3 regions of the Paenibacillus sp. CCS19 genome follow, and region 1 is predicted to be linked to each of the others. Evidence: riboswitches for the same ligand, from Rfam matches in the RefSeq annotation. Region 1 holds a riboswitch; each other region holds the start of a gene.
The links. A riboswitch is a leader RNA that binds a small molecule or an ion and turns the genes downstream of it on or off. The one in region 1 is predicted to bind cyclic di-GMP.

Region 1 (4,249 bases):
TGGCATGAGGCGAATTCGCCAGAACGTCTGGAGATGGAGGTGCTTGTTCCTTCATTCACGACTGCAAAGCGTCACGTCGTCGTTGTATCCGCGCCGATCAAAGCGAATAATGACGAGACGGCAGGCCGTATCATAACGATTCAAGACGTCACGGATTATCGGCTGCTCATGGAAGAGACGCGCAGGCAGAACGAGACGCTTCAAGTGCAGAATCAAGAGCTGCTCAAGATGCAGGATGAGCTGTCCGCAGCGAATCGCAAGCTGGAGCTGATGGCGGTCACGGACAGCCTGACGGGCTGCTTCAATCGCCGTTACCTGCTGAGTAGACTCGAGAACGAGCTTCCGTCGCTTGCGATGTACAGCAAGCCGGTCGCCGTGCTGCTATTTGATATCGACTTGTTCAAATCAGTGAATGATACGTATGGCCATTTGGCTGGGGACATGATACTTGTCCAGACAGCGGAGACAATCCGCACGATGCTGGGGCCTAACGATGTGTTGGCACGGTATGGCGGTGAAGAGTTTACGGTGTACATGCCCGGAGCCGATATGAAGCACGCGACGGAAGCGGCGGAACGGATTCGTAGAGCGGTGGAATGCAGTGAACTGCCATGGAATGAGGATATCGTTGAATGGAACCGTAGGTCCGAGCTTGAAGTGGCGGCTGGAAGCGAGTTTGGCGCCGGACAACGAGATGCCTGCGTCAAGAAGCTGTCTGTGACGATTAGTATGGGTGTAGTGGCAGATGAATCGCTGCAGCCGGCCAATGCGATTGAGTCGGCAGCGTACTTAAGACAGCTGTTTGCACGAGCGGACGAGGCGTTGTACATCGCGAAGAACGCGGGTCGTAATCAAGTGGTAAGCCGTCTTTTCGAGCATTAGTCCGAATTCATTAAATGATTTAGCGATTAACATGAGAGCGTAGTCATTAGGCAATAGGTCATGGTACAATAGATTGGTGTTCCATATTTTTTGGCATGAAGAAGGCGGGAACTAGTATGAAGAAGGTAAACATTCATCAAATTAAGCCTGGGGACAAGCTGGCTAAGCCGATCCTGCAGGACAATGGGAATGTTCTCCTAGGCGTGGGCGTTGAACTGAACGAACGGTTTATAGACAGACTTCGCAAGCTTGGCATCGATATGCTGTTCGTTGAGGACGCTTTTACCGATGACCTTGAGCCGCCTGAGGCAATTTCGGAAGCGACACGTCAAAAAGCGGTAAATGCTATCTATCAGACGATGGCTAATTTGAAAGACCAGAACTTCATGAAGGGCAAAGCGGTTGCTCCTGAGATGGGACGTCAACTGCGGCAGGTGTTCGGGGAAATTCTGAATGACGTCATGGTACGCGGCGATGTCATGGTGAATTTGACGAATATCCATACGACTGATGCTTACTTGTTCCAGCACTCCGTTAACGTTGCAGTATTGTCCGGCATTATCGGGATTGCCAAAGGCTACAATAAGATTCAATTGGAGGAACTCGGCATTGGAGCGCTGCTGTTTGATGTTGGGATGACGAAGGTTCCATCTGCGCTGCTGAACAAGCAGGAAGCGCTGACGGATGCAGAGCGTGCAATCGTAGAACGACACACGAATGATGGCTTTGATATTCTTCGTAAGCAGTATGATATTTCACTGCTTTCCGCCCATTGTGCGCTGCAGCACCACGAACGGTTCGATGGATCGGGATATCCGAGAGGCCTGAAAAGTGACGAGATTCATCTGTATGCCCAAATCGTTGGTCTGGCTGACACCTATGACGCGCTGACATCGCCGAGACCGCATCGCAAGCGTTACACGCCGTCGGAAGCGATTGAGTTTCTATTCGCAGCCGGCAACACGTATTTTGATTTCGAGCTGGTCAAGCTGTTCTGCAAGCATATTTCGGTTTACCCGATCGCTACGACCGTCCGGTTGAGTACAGGACAGATTGCAGTCGTATCCGCGAACAATTCGCTTGCGGTACACCGTCCGAAGGTGCGGGTTGTAGAGGAGCCGGATGGCACTCGTCCTGCGAATCCTTATGAAATTGACCTTAAGAACGAAATCAGCATTCTGATCGTTGAAGAATTGTAACTCGTCATCATACATCTAGATATAGCGCAAGAACTGAATATGTGGATATCGAACGATAATAGCAAACTTGTCGAAAGGCAAGGACGCAAAGCCATAGGGCCTAACGCTTGCATATGCGGCGGTTGGCAGCCTGGTTACCGAATTCGCTCCCCTGCAGGTAGATTTTGGAGCGGCTTCTTTTTGAATGCGGCTTTTTTTGTTTGCTTTTTTACGGAACATGTAAAGTGGCATCATCGTCTGCGAAATTAGAAGACTTGTATAAATCCATCATGTGTCCATCATTAAGGGGGTTCAGGTTAATGTCGATAAGGAGCGGGCAAGAGCTTCGCAAGAAGGACAAAGAGATGATTGCACCGAAAGCGCTTGTTCATAGCAGAACGATTGTGGAAAAACAGGACTATGTCACGACAGGCATCTCTACTTATGTAGAAGGTGAATTGCTTGGCATTGATCTGAATGAATACAAACGGTTCGAGCTAGGAGATTCCGTGCAGCTTACTTTTTATTCTCCTGTGGGCATTCACCGCCTCCAATCCACGATTATTGGCAAGGATGAAGGCTCGATCGCGGTTATTTTTCCGCCGAAGGCGTTTCAGTTTGTCGAGAAGCGGGAGAGTCCGAGGGTAGCGGTGAGGGCGGTTGGCAAGCTTCGTTATCCGAATGAAGAGTCTCCAGGACAGGAACGGAAACTGGAGCAAATGATTGCGCCGTCGAATGCAGGGGTGATGTCGGACGAGCTGCTTGCAGAGCTGGATGAGCTGCTTCAAGCAGCAGGCGTCGAGCAGGATGATTGGGCTGGCACGCCGATTCGAATTAGCAATATCAGCAACTCGGGTATCGGTTTCGTGATTGAACAGCCTACGGTTCCGATGATGGCAGGGGAAGAAGTTGAAGCAGAGCTCCGAATTGAGGGGCAACGGATTATTCGATGCAAGCTCTCGATTGTTCGTTCGGAGGCGACGCCGGAAGGACGATACTACGGTGCTCGTTTTGAAGGGCTCGGCGAGAAGGAACAACGTGCGCTTCGCGCTTATATTCTACGCGAGCAGGTCGGCGCGTTCTATACGAATCGTAGAAAACAATTGAAAAATACCAAAGGAAGCCGCTCAGACAACTGAGCGGTTTTTTCTTTTATACACCGCTCCCCGTGTTTCGGGGCTGTTTGTTTTGTTTCATCGATGTCCGCTGCGGCAATACTGCGTATCAGATGATGTGTGAATGCCGCTCAGGGAAGGAGATGTAAGGTATGAGGGTTCGAGGGAGCGATAACCGTGACAGAAGTAGTCGGTTTGCAGGAGGTGCGGCATCCGGGGCTGCCGTTGTTGGGGCTGGTGCGGCTATCATGCAGGCGGGGCTATACGGGAATAGTGCTGCTGTAATATTCTCGTTAGCTGCGGTGATTGGAGCGGCTAGTGCGGCATTAGTAATGGCTGTGCGTGCAGGCCGCCGAATCCAAGCGTCTCCGACTCCTATGCCCGGCGGGGCGAGCGGCGGACGGCATCCGGAGCGGCAGCGGGTCATGCATGTTGTGCTGCTATGCTTGTTCGGACTGGCGGGTATCAGTTTGCTGCAGCTGGTTGTTGGACATTCGCATCATTCTGCGGCATCGGCCGAGGCGTGTATACGCTGGCTTGGTACAGCAGGAATCGTCATGCTCCTGCACCAACAGCATGGGAAGCGGAAGCAGCAGGTCGTTACAGCTAATGTTGTGAGAGATGGTTCGCGGATACAGATTAGTCTGCTCGTAACGCTGGGCGTGTTGATTGGACCTGTCTCCATCGCAGGCTGGTTCGGTTTATTGCCCGAGCAGATCTCGCGAGGATTTCTGCTCGTTGAATCCGATATCCGCATCGCGAGCATAGGAATGAGGTTATCCGGATTTCTGCAATATCCGAATGCACAGGGCATCTTCGCGGCAGCTTTATTGCTGCTGCTGCTCGCGGTGTGGACGACGCATTCGGCGCATCGGCTTATGCTGTTTGCAGGCGCGTGTCTTCCTGCGCCGCTGCTGCTCGCGCTGCTGCTGTCGGAGTCGCGCGGCGCCGGGCTTGCCTGCGCCGCCGGCGCAGCCGCGGGCGCGCTGCTGCTGCGCGGCCGCAGGCTCGCGCTCTGGCTGGCCAGCGCAGGCTGGGCCAGCTTATGCGGCGCGCTCGCCTGCCGCATCGCGC
Region 2 (4,249 bases), on a different contig from region 1:
ATTGATATCCCGGCCTCTCGAGTTGTTCAAGAACTCTCTTCAGGATAGTCCGAAACGATCGATCCTTCTCCAGAGAGATCAGCATATAGAATTCGCCTTTATCCGGCATGGATACCCCAACTGCGATATCGGTCTCTCCGCCGGAGAACCGGTAGAGAAGGGAGGCATAGACAGCCAAGAAAAACGCGTTACGTCTCTGTTCATCACGCACATTGCCTGAATAAGACGCCAGCAGATCTTCACGAAGCTCCACATTCATACTTTCAAACGTATACGTTCTTAATTGACGTGCGCCGTCCATCGGAAGCAGCACAATCGGCAGTTCGTAATCTTGTACGTCATCTGTTGTTGGTCCCAATTCAGTATTCTTGACCATTATCTCCCCTCCTGTCCTGTGCTATTTGGTCTTAACGCGGAATGTCTCGATCTGTTCTTTCAATTTCTCTGCTACCGACGACAGCAGGTTGGACGCCTCTACAATGGAGGACAAACGCTGCTGCTGCGCCTCAACGGAATGGGTGATCTTCTCCGTTCCCGACGTCGTTACATCGACGGTTGCACTTAGTTCATCTGCGGATGCGGCCAGCTCTTCCGTTGCCGCAGACATTTCCTGCGCAGCGCTGGACACTTCCTGGGTTTGCTCCGAGACGTTTCTGGTCGCTCTCGAGATTTCAGTGAATAGGCTGCTCGTTTCATGGGCCAAGGACATCCCCTTCTCCACGACGCCAGTTCCGTATTCCATCGATTGTGCCGCATGTTGAATGCTGACTTGAATTTCATCGATCAGCGTCGAGATTTGCTCAGCCGATTCTTTGGACTGCTCAGCCAGCTTCCGCACTTCCCCTGCGACGACAGCAAATCCACGGCCGTGTTCGCCTACACGCGATGCCTCAATGGCTGCATTAAGCGCCAGAAGGTTCGTCTGTGTGGCAATTCCGCGAATCATCACGAGGATACTGCCGATTTCATTGGATCTCTGATTCAACAATTCCACCGTTTGCGAGACATTGTTCACGAACCCGGAGATTTCTGACATCTGATCCACCATATTGCTAACGGCGGAATTGCCCTGCTCGGATTTGGTCTCCATGTCTGCCGCTTCTTCTGCCAGACTGGACGAGTTCTGTGCTACCGATTGAATGACGGTCGTCATTTCGGTAATCGCGCGTGAGCTGTCCCGAGCAGACTGCTGCTGGGTTAGAATATTGTCGGCAATCATCTTCACGTTGTGATGGATCGATTCCGCCTGACGGTTGTTATCCTCTGTCGTGAGGTACAACGTTTGGGCAGATTCCGCCACTTGCGAAGAGAGCTCCTGAATTTTAATCATCGTACCATTCATCCGGCGAACCATCTGATTGAATTTGTCGTTGACGATTCCTAGATCATCAGTGCCTGCCGCGATCTCCACATCGAGATCTCCTGCACTCACCTTCTCGATGCCCGCCATAAGCAACTTGATAGGGGACAACGTTCTCCTCACGACGTAGTACTGAACAAGCAGCACAATAACGAGGAAGACTAACATGATCAGGAGGCTGTAAGTAAGAAGCTCGTGGAGCCCGCTGTTAATCGCGCTGGCGTCCGCATCCGCTGCGAAATAAGCGAATATGGCACCCGTCTCGTCTTTGATCGGGTAAGCGATCGTCGTCCATGTACCGAAATCGTCGGAGTAAATATCGGAGAACGTCGGCTCTCCCGTCTTCATCATGCTTTGCAGCGTTTCGACGATAACCGGCGGCTGCTCGATCATATCTTTGGCCGTCAATTTCATTTCCTTAAGCGGCTCCAAGAGAGCGGTAGGAACAGCAATCTGCGACGTCTTATTCCCGTCCAGCAGTTCCGTGCCACTTACATAAGCTTGTGCAATGTTCGGATTGTACTGGTTAACGGAGTCGAGGATAGGTCTGAGCTTGAGTTGTTCTGCACCTTGGAAGTCCTGCTCCTGCAACGATGCACGGGCCATCTCCGGTTTAATTTGCTTCGACCATTCTTCGGTGATCGTCTTAATCTGCTGATGGAGCTGGTCGGTCAGTATGTTTTTCTCGATATAGTAGCTAGAAACAATAAGAATGGTGCCGATCAAAATAATGTTAATGGAAGAGAACAATAGATTCTTGGCGAAAAAGGACATTCGTATTCTGCTTTTCACTTACGTTACCTCCGATATTTTGTGAAGTACAGGAAATGCTAGATGTCAACAAGATAAGCGTCCTTCATGTAAGGGCTGCCTCTATCACTCCTTCCACGGTTGCTCAGCACGTACCACCTCGAAGTCTCTGAACGCAAAAAGGCTGCTCGTACGAGCAGCCGTTGTCACAACTAGACATCATTTTGTCCATACGCTTCGGCAGCCCGGCTGTCATCGTTCCGTAGAACCTTAGACCCGCGGCTTTGCGGCCCTGACTTTCGTCAAGTGTGCTATTATCGGTCACCCTACCAATGTACTATTTTTCCAGCTTATTTACAAGGAAAACCATTTCATTTTTCGACAAAATGTTTTGTAAAGCCTAACTTCAAGTCGACTACTTTCGACAATTTGTCACATTAATAGTTGTTTATTGCCCGTATTTAAGGGTTTCTCTCATCATTTTACCGAGCAAGTTAATAGGAATTAACGATCAGATAGAGGCGGTTTACCCGCTATTGGGCCTCCCTTAAATTCTTGCATCCTACCTTATCAGCCGATATTATTTTCCAATAACGATGTAACGAATCGCTCATTAATCGGATATATGAACGAAGGAGGTGAGAAAGTGGCGGAGGATCTAGAGGAGATTTATAGGAATCATGCACAAAATGTTTTTCGCTATTTGCTTAGTCTGACGCATGATGAAGACTTGGCCGAAGAGCTGACCGAGGAAACTTTCTATCGTGCCGTATATTCGATACATACCTATAACGGCTCCTGCAAGATCAGCGTCTGGCTCTGCCAGATCGCCAAGCATGTATGGTACCAGGAGCTTGAGAAGAGACGAAGGCGACCCACCCAGGAGCTGCATGAGAATATTCCATCTCCGGGCATATCGCCAGAGGAGGATGTGCTGCGCAAGACCAGCAAAATGGACTTGTACAGGGCCATTCACAAGCTGGGCGAGCCTATGCGGGAGATTGTTCATATGCGAATTTCCGGCGAGTTCTCTTTTGCAGAGATTGGTGAAATCCTAGGCCGGAGCGAGAACTGGGCACGCGTCACTTTCTACCGAGCCAAACAAAAACTTATGGAGGTGCTGTAACGAATGAAGTGCCATATCGCCCAAGATCTCATGCCAAGTTATTTGGACGGCTTGCTAAGTCAGGAGACCGAACAGGACATGCGGCAGCACTTGGAGGAATGCGAGGCTTGCCGTTCGCTTCATGCCAAGCTATCCGCTTCGATCGACACCGCCAAGCCGCACGAAGCCAAGAAGGAAATTGATTTTCTGAAGAAGGTAAGAAGAACAATGACCAAGAAAGCAGTGGCCGTATTCGCCGTGCTTCTGGTGGTTGTTGCCCTGTTAACTTATCTTTACGCTATCGGCTCAACAGTCAATAAGCAGGATCTCGTCTATACAACCAGCATTGTCGGGGACACGTGGGAAATGAATATGGAGCTGAACAACGGCAAAGCTCTGCTTGTACATACGGAACCGATCTATGGTGACGAGGACGATAAAGGCATCAAGCCGATTGTAGGCGTACTCGTCACCCCGCGTGAACTGCTGCCTTCGCCCATTCTGGAGAGCGGCAACACTTCCTTCATGTATGGCACCACAATCGACAGCTTCACCAAGTACAATCATAAGGTCGTCCTCCGGCTGGCTGACGGTGACATCGTTTTCACCTCAAGTAACTATGACGCGCAGCAGCGTTGAACGCTCGCTTAGCATAGGAGGCCGCCGAATCATTCGGCGGCCTCTGGGTCGTGATAACTTTATGGAATGGAATTATAGCTTGGCACAAATTTTCTCCAATTGACCATATGCGGTCTTCTCTAACTCCTTGGCTTCTGTCAGAAGACTGATCGCATCCTTCCTTCTGAACGGGTCTGCGATCGGTTCATGCGGCTGCATCCATGGGAACAACTCATTCAACCGCCGATAGATGGCGCTGATTGCTGCATACGTCACCGCGGCCTCTCCGAGCTCCATCTCCAGCTCGGGAATCTCCAATTGCATCTCCCGCAGGAACTGTTCCGCATGGTGACGGCTCTCCTGCCACACGTCCACGAAATACCCCATATAGAATCCATGAATCGCTGCCGTTCTGA
Region 3 (4,249 bases), on a different contig from region 1:
GACTTTCCCAGCCGCATCACCTGCAGGAATGGTTACGCGCAATCTCGTCGAACTAACGAAAGTTGTTGTCAACGCCTTCCCGCCGATCGAAACTTTAGAAACTCCACTAACAAAATTGGTGCCGTCAACGAATGCAATATCTCCGCCCGCAATCAAGCCCTTATTAGGACTAATGGAGGTAACAGTAGGTGTAGGGTATTGAATAGCCGTATACGTATATGCCGCTGGAAGTTTGAAGAGATTTCCCGCTAGATCTGCTACCGCCACATCAACTACTCCCGGTTGACTCGCTGCTGGAATCGTTACACGCAGACGAGTATCGGATACATATGTCGTTGTTGCAACTTTACCGTCAATGTATACTTTCATACCCGATTTAAAGTTCTTACCGTCAATGACGGCAATATCACCGCCGGTTACTAGCCCTGTATTCGGAGAAATACTCGAGATAATCGGATCCGTAATCGGTGCCGGATCATATGTATATCCGCCTGTCACAACTACGCTTGTACCATCCGGATTCGTGATTGTTACGTCAGCAGGCCCCGCTGCTAATGCCTTGGGAGCCGTAACGCGAAGGTTCGTTGTATTGAGTCTGTACGTAACAGTTGCTGCTTGTCCGCCAATTGTCACAGTAGCGGTTGGCATAAAGTAAGCACCGATAATTTCCACAGTATTCCCGCCATCAAACGGACCACTGCTCGGTGTGATGCTGGTTACCGTAGGATTTGTTTTGTATTGATATTGTGCGGTTGCCTTTTGTGAATCTGGATTTTGGACAGTTACGGTTACCGTACCTTGAACGCCGGCTGGACTCGTAACCGTAATCGTGTTGCTGTCCACGAAGGATACATTCGTTGCACTGGCCGTACCAAATGTCACCTTAGCGCCGTTAACGAAGTTTTTACCGTGAATTGTAACAGTTTCTCCGCCCCTTGGGTGACCTGAAGCCTGTTCAAGCGATGTAATGACAGGAGCAGGAAGCTTAACCGTAATATTCGCGGTAGGGATATTCTTCACGCGAGCAGCGCCTGCGTAGTCCTTATATGTTATTGATGACGTTACATTCGATACAGGGAATGTACCTGCTTTCGTTTTATCTACAGGACGTATCTTATAAGTAAAAGAAAGTACGCTGTTTTTCAATTCTTTAAAATCCCACGTTAAAGTGTTGCCCGTAATGGTCGGTTTAGGTATATTGTTGTCTGCCGAGCCAGGTACGATTTCAAAATTCGGATCTACGATATCCGTTACTTTGACATCATATGCACTTGCCATACCAATCTCTTTAACGATTGCAGCATAAATATCGCTAAGACCAGTGGAGCCTAACACGAAATGATGATGTGCAGAGGTAGTAGCCATCTCTTTAAGGAGAACGTTGGGTCCGCTTGAATCAGGATCATCCGTCGATTTTAAAAGCGCAATCGTATAGAAGACGATTCCTGCATCTTTTGCTGCTTGCGCTTGTTGCTTTGCATATCCATATGGATCGTTGGTAGGTTGCGTCGCATCACCATCTGTCATGATAACGATAACCGGCTGAGCATCGGGACGTTGGTTGGCTAATAGGGAAGTCGCAACTTGGATCGCATCGCCAGTTGCCGTGCTACCATTTGCGGTAATTCCGTTTATATAATTTTTTGCCGCATCCTTGTCCGTCGTGAGAGGGAAGGTACCAATTGTATTAGAAGAAGAAAAGTCTACGATTCCTACGCGGTGATAGTTCATGTCCATAAGATCAATAAAGCCTTTTGCTGCTTCCTTTGCAGCAGTCATCTTATCTTCGCCATTGTTGTAAGAAGGGAGCATACTACCAGATTTGTCGATGATCAAGATAACGTCGCTCGGCATGACAACATTAACGGGGGGCGTCCCTGAAATATTCAATGTTACCGTAGCCTCTTCTTCTGTCGTCATCGTCGTCTTATCTAAAGTCTTTGTTACAGAAACATAGTCATTTACTGCTGCATCTGTCTTTGGCACGAATAAACCGCACAAAGCAATGCAAAGTGATAGAATCACAATTACAGTTTGCTTTATTCTCACCATTCTAAACCCTCCTATTTTTTTATAATAAAAAACAATAGCGGTTGCTATTGTTCTCTACCTCAAACATGCAACCTGGCAATCTCCGGTTCCAGAGACCCATGGCTTTGCGTCACTATATCACTATAGTTTTGCTAAGTTATTAAATTAATCAGTTATTTAAAACCATTATATTCTAAAACAACAAAAATTCCAATCTATTTATGAGTACATTTTCCTATTTATTGATGCTGATCAATGAAATAACCCATATTCGACGCGCGTTCGTATTGATATGCATTTCTAGTTAACTTTCCATTATTCAGCATTCTGAGATGACTTCTGTTCTCCTCTTGTATAGATAGCATTTTGTTCATGATGGTATATTCAATCTCAAGGCACTGTGCAACGATTATCTTATCTGTCTCCGTCAACATCGTTCCTTGTATTGCATGACTAATTGAATCTCTTAATTCCACCTGTCGAATCCGAAAAGAAAGTAGCAAACTATCGTTTGCTACTTCTTTCAGATCCAGTTCAGCGATAGTATTTGTCACAACAAGCAACTCTTTAAGCAGCGATTCTACTGGGGAATAAGCATTGGATAATGTCATACGGAAGTCTTCACTTTCTCATCTACTCTTAGGCTTCTAATAGCCTCCAACCAGGTATCTCTCAGTTCTGTGATCATTTTCAAACACCACTCAGCTGCATCTCGGTCTACTTTCACATTCGCTTCGAGCAACTTGCTATGAAGAAAAGTGTAAAGACTCTTAAGATTGTGCGAAATCTCATAATCCATGTTCAACGTAGAGAGCAGCTCATCGATAATGTCCTGCGCTCTGATTAAATTTTTATGCTTTTCGATAATATCTTTCTTATCAATTGCAACAATGGCTAGTTTAATAAACCTTATACATCCGTTATACAATAGTAGCGTCAATTCTCCAGGAGTGCTGGTTTGCACTTGGGCGTTTAAATAATTGTTTTGTACGGGAAGCATAACCACTCTTCACCTCTTCTCGTCGATGATAGCACCCACAGTGAGTTCTTTTAGTTTCTCCACTAGATCAATGAACTTTTCTGATGGCAATTCGTGTATAATATCATGCGTTTCTTTATTCAGGATTTGCACTATGACCTGTCCCGTTGCTTCGTGAATCTTATATTTGAACTCATGCTCCGTTCCTTGTACCGCTTTATTCGCCTTAACAATCGAGTCATATAACACTTTTTCGCTTATGCTCAAAATCGAGAATTTGCTCTTTTCTTTCAGTTCGTAGTACATGCCACTCGACTTAATCGGTTCAACCGTTGCCTTTGCGGCCGGCGACGGCAGTGAGACCGACTTGGACTGTATTTCCATAGTCAAGCCCCCTCCTCTCCGTTTATCCTAATTGTTGAGATAGCCACGCCATCTGAGCATTACCTTTTTCTATTGCTTGCTCCATCGCTGTAAATCTACGATAGTAGTTATCTTCCTTCTTATTTAGAAGAGCCGTAAAATCGGTGATTTTTAGATTTAGCTTATTGATCTGACTTCCGATAACAGTGGTAATATCATCATCTTTTCCGCCTGTTCTACCGGCTTGATCGATCAGATTACCCAGCAAAGAATCCACCCGGTTGTACAGTTTTACCGCAACACCCTGCTGACTCTCGTATCCTGGATTGTTAGTAAACAATTTATTTACTGCATCAGGGTTTTGGAGAATTGCATCCCTTAGCTTATCTTCATCTATTTGTAGTTTTCCGGCGTTCTGCGGTACGCCTGTGACGTATGGCACCGTTGTGATACCGACCGAAGACAATGTGCTAAACGCCGGGTCCAGCCCGCTTACCGTATCGCTAAAAACTTCTCGTAACGACGATTTAATCTTTTTCAGTATAGGCGAGTTACTCAACAAGCCTTGCTGGACCTTTTTATTCCAGTTTGCAATATCCTCATCGTTCATCGCATCTTTTTGTTCATCTGAAAGCGGTTGGTACCCTTTTTCCTTTTGTTCGGAAAGCCGTGTATTAACAAGGTCAATCATATCATTGTAAGCCGTAACAAACTTTTTGATTTTATCAATAACCGCGGACGGGTCGCTAGCCACTGTAATCGTGATTGGCGATGTCGTTGTATTATTGAACGTGATTGTCGTACCATCGCCCGTACTGATTGAATTTGTTGCGCTCGTTTGCACAGAACCGTTATCAAGAATGTATGACGCATCTT

Region 2: another riboswitch for cyclic di-GMP. It lies ahead of SBI19_RS03585 (methyl-accepting chemotaxis protein); the one in region 1 lies ahead of SBI19_RS25290 (PilZ domain-containing protein).
Region 3: another riboswitch for cyclic di-GMP. It lies ahead of SBI19_RS06540 (IPT/TIG domain-containing protein); the one in region 1 lies ahead of SBI19_RS25290 (PilZ domain-containing protein).

The regions. Positions count from the first base shown of each region.
Region 1 is NZ_BTCK01000052.1:22,124-26,372, forward strand. It holds gene SBI19_RS25280 (diguanylate cyclase) at 1-882, shown strand, start outside; gene SBI19_RS25285 (HD-GYP domain-containing protein) at 999-2,081, shown strand; cyclic di-GMP riboswitch class I at 2,132-2,223, shown strand; gene SBI19_RS25290 (PilZ domain-containing protein) at 2,381-3,199, shown strand; gene SBI19_RS25295 (O-antigen ligase family protein) at 3,328-4,249, shown strand, end outside.
Region 2 is NZ_BTCK01000003.1:1,744-5,992, reverse strand. It holds gene SBI19_RS03590 (non-ribosomal peptide synthetase family protein) at 1-376, opposite strand, end outside; gene SBI19_RS03585 (methyl-accepting chemotaxis protein) at 398-2,152, opposite strand; cyclic di-GMP riboswitch class I at 2,347-2,433, opposite strand; gene SBI19_RS03580 (RNA polymerase sigma factor) at 2,757-3,236, shown strand; gene SBI19_RS03575 (zf-HC2 domain-containing protein) at 3,240-3,854, shown strand; gene SBI19_RS03570 (hypothetical protein) at 3,927-4,249, opposite strand, start outside.
Region 3 is NZ_BTCK01000005.1:163,581-167,829, reverse strand. It holds gene SBI19_RS06540 (IPT/TIG domain-containing protein) at 1-2,052, opposite strand, end outside; cyclic di-GMP riboswitch class I at 2,116-2,195, opposite strand; gene SBI19_RS06535 (hypothetical protein) at 2,271-2,642, opposite strand; gene fliS (flagellar export chaperone FliS) at 2,639-3,031, opposite strand; gene SBI19_RS06525 (flagellar protein FlaG) at 3,041-3,394, opposite strand; gene fliD (flagellar filament capping protein FliD) at 3,417-4,249, opposite strand, start outside.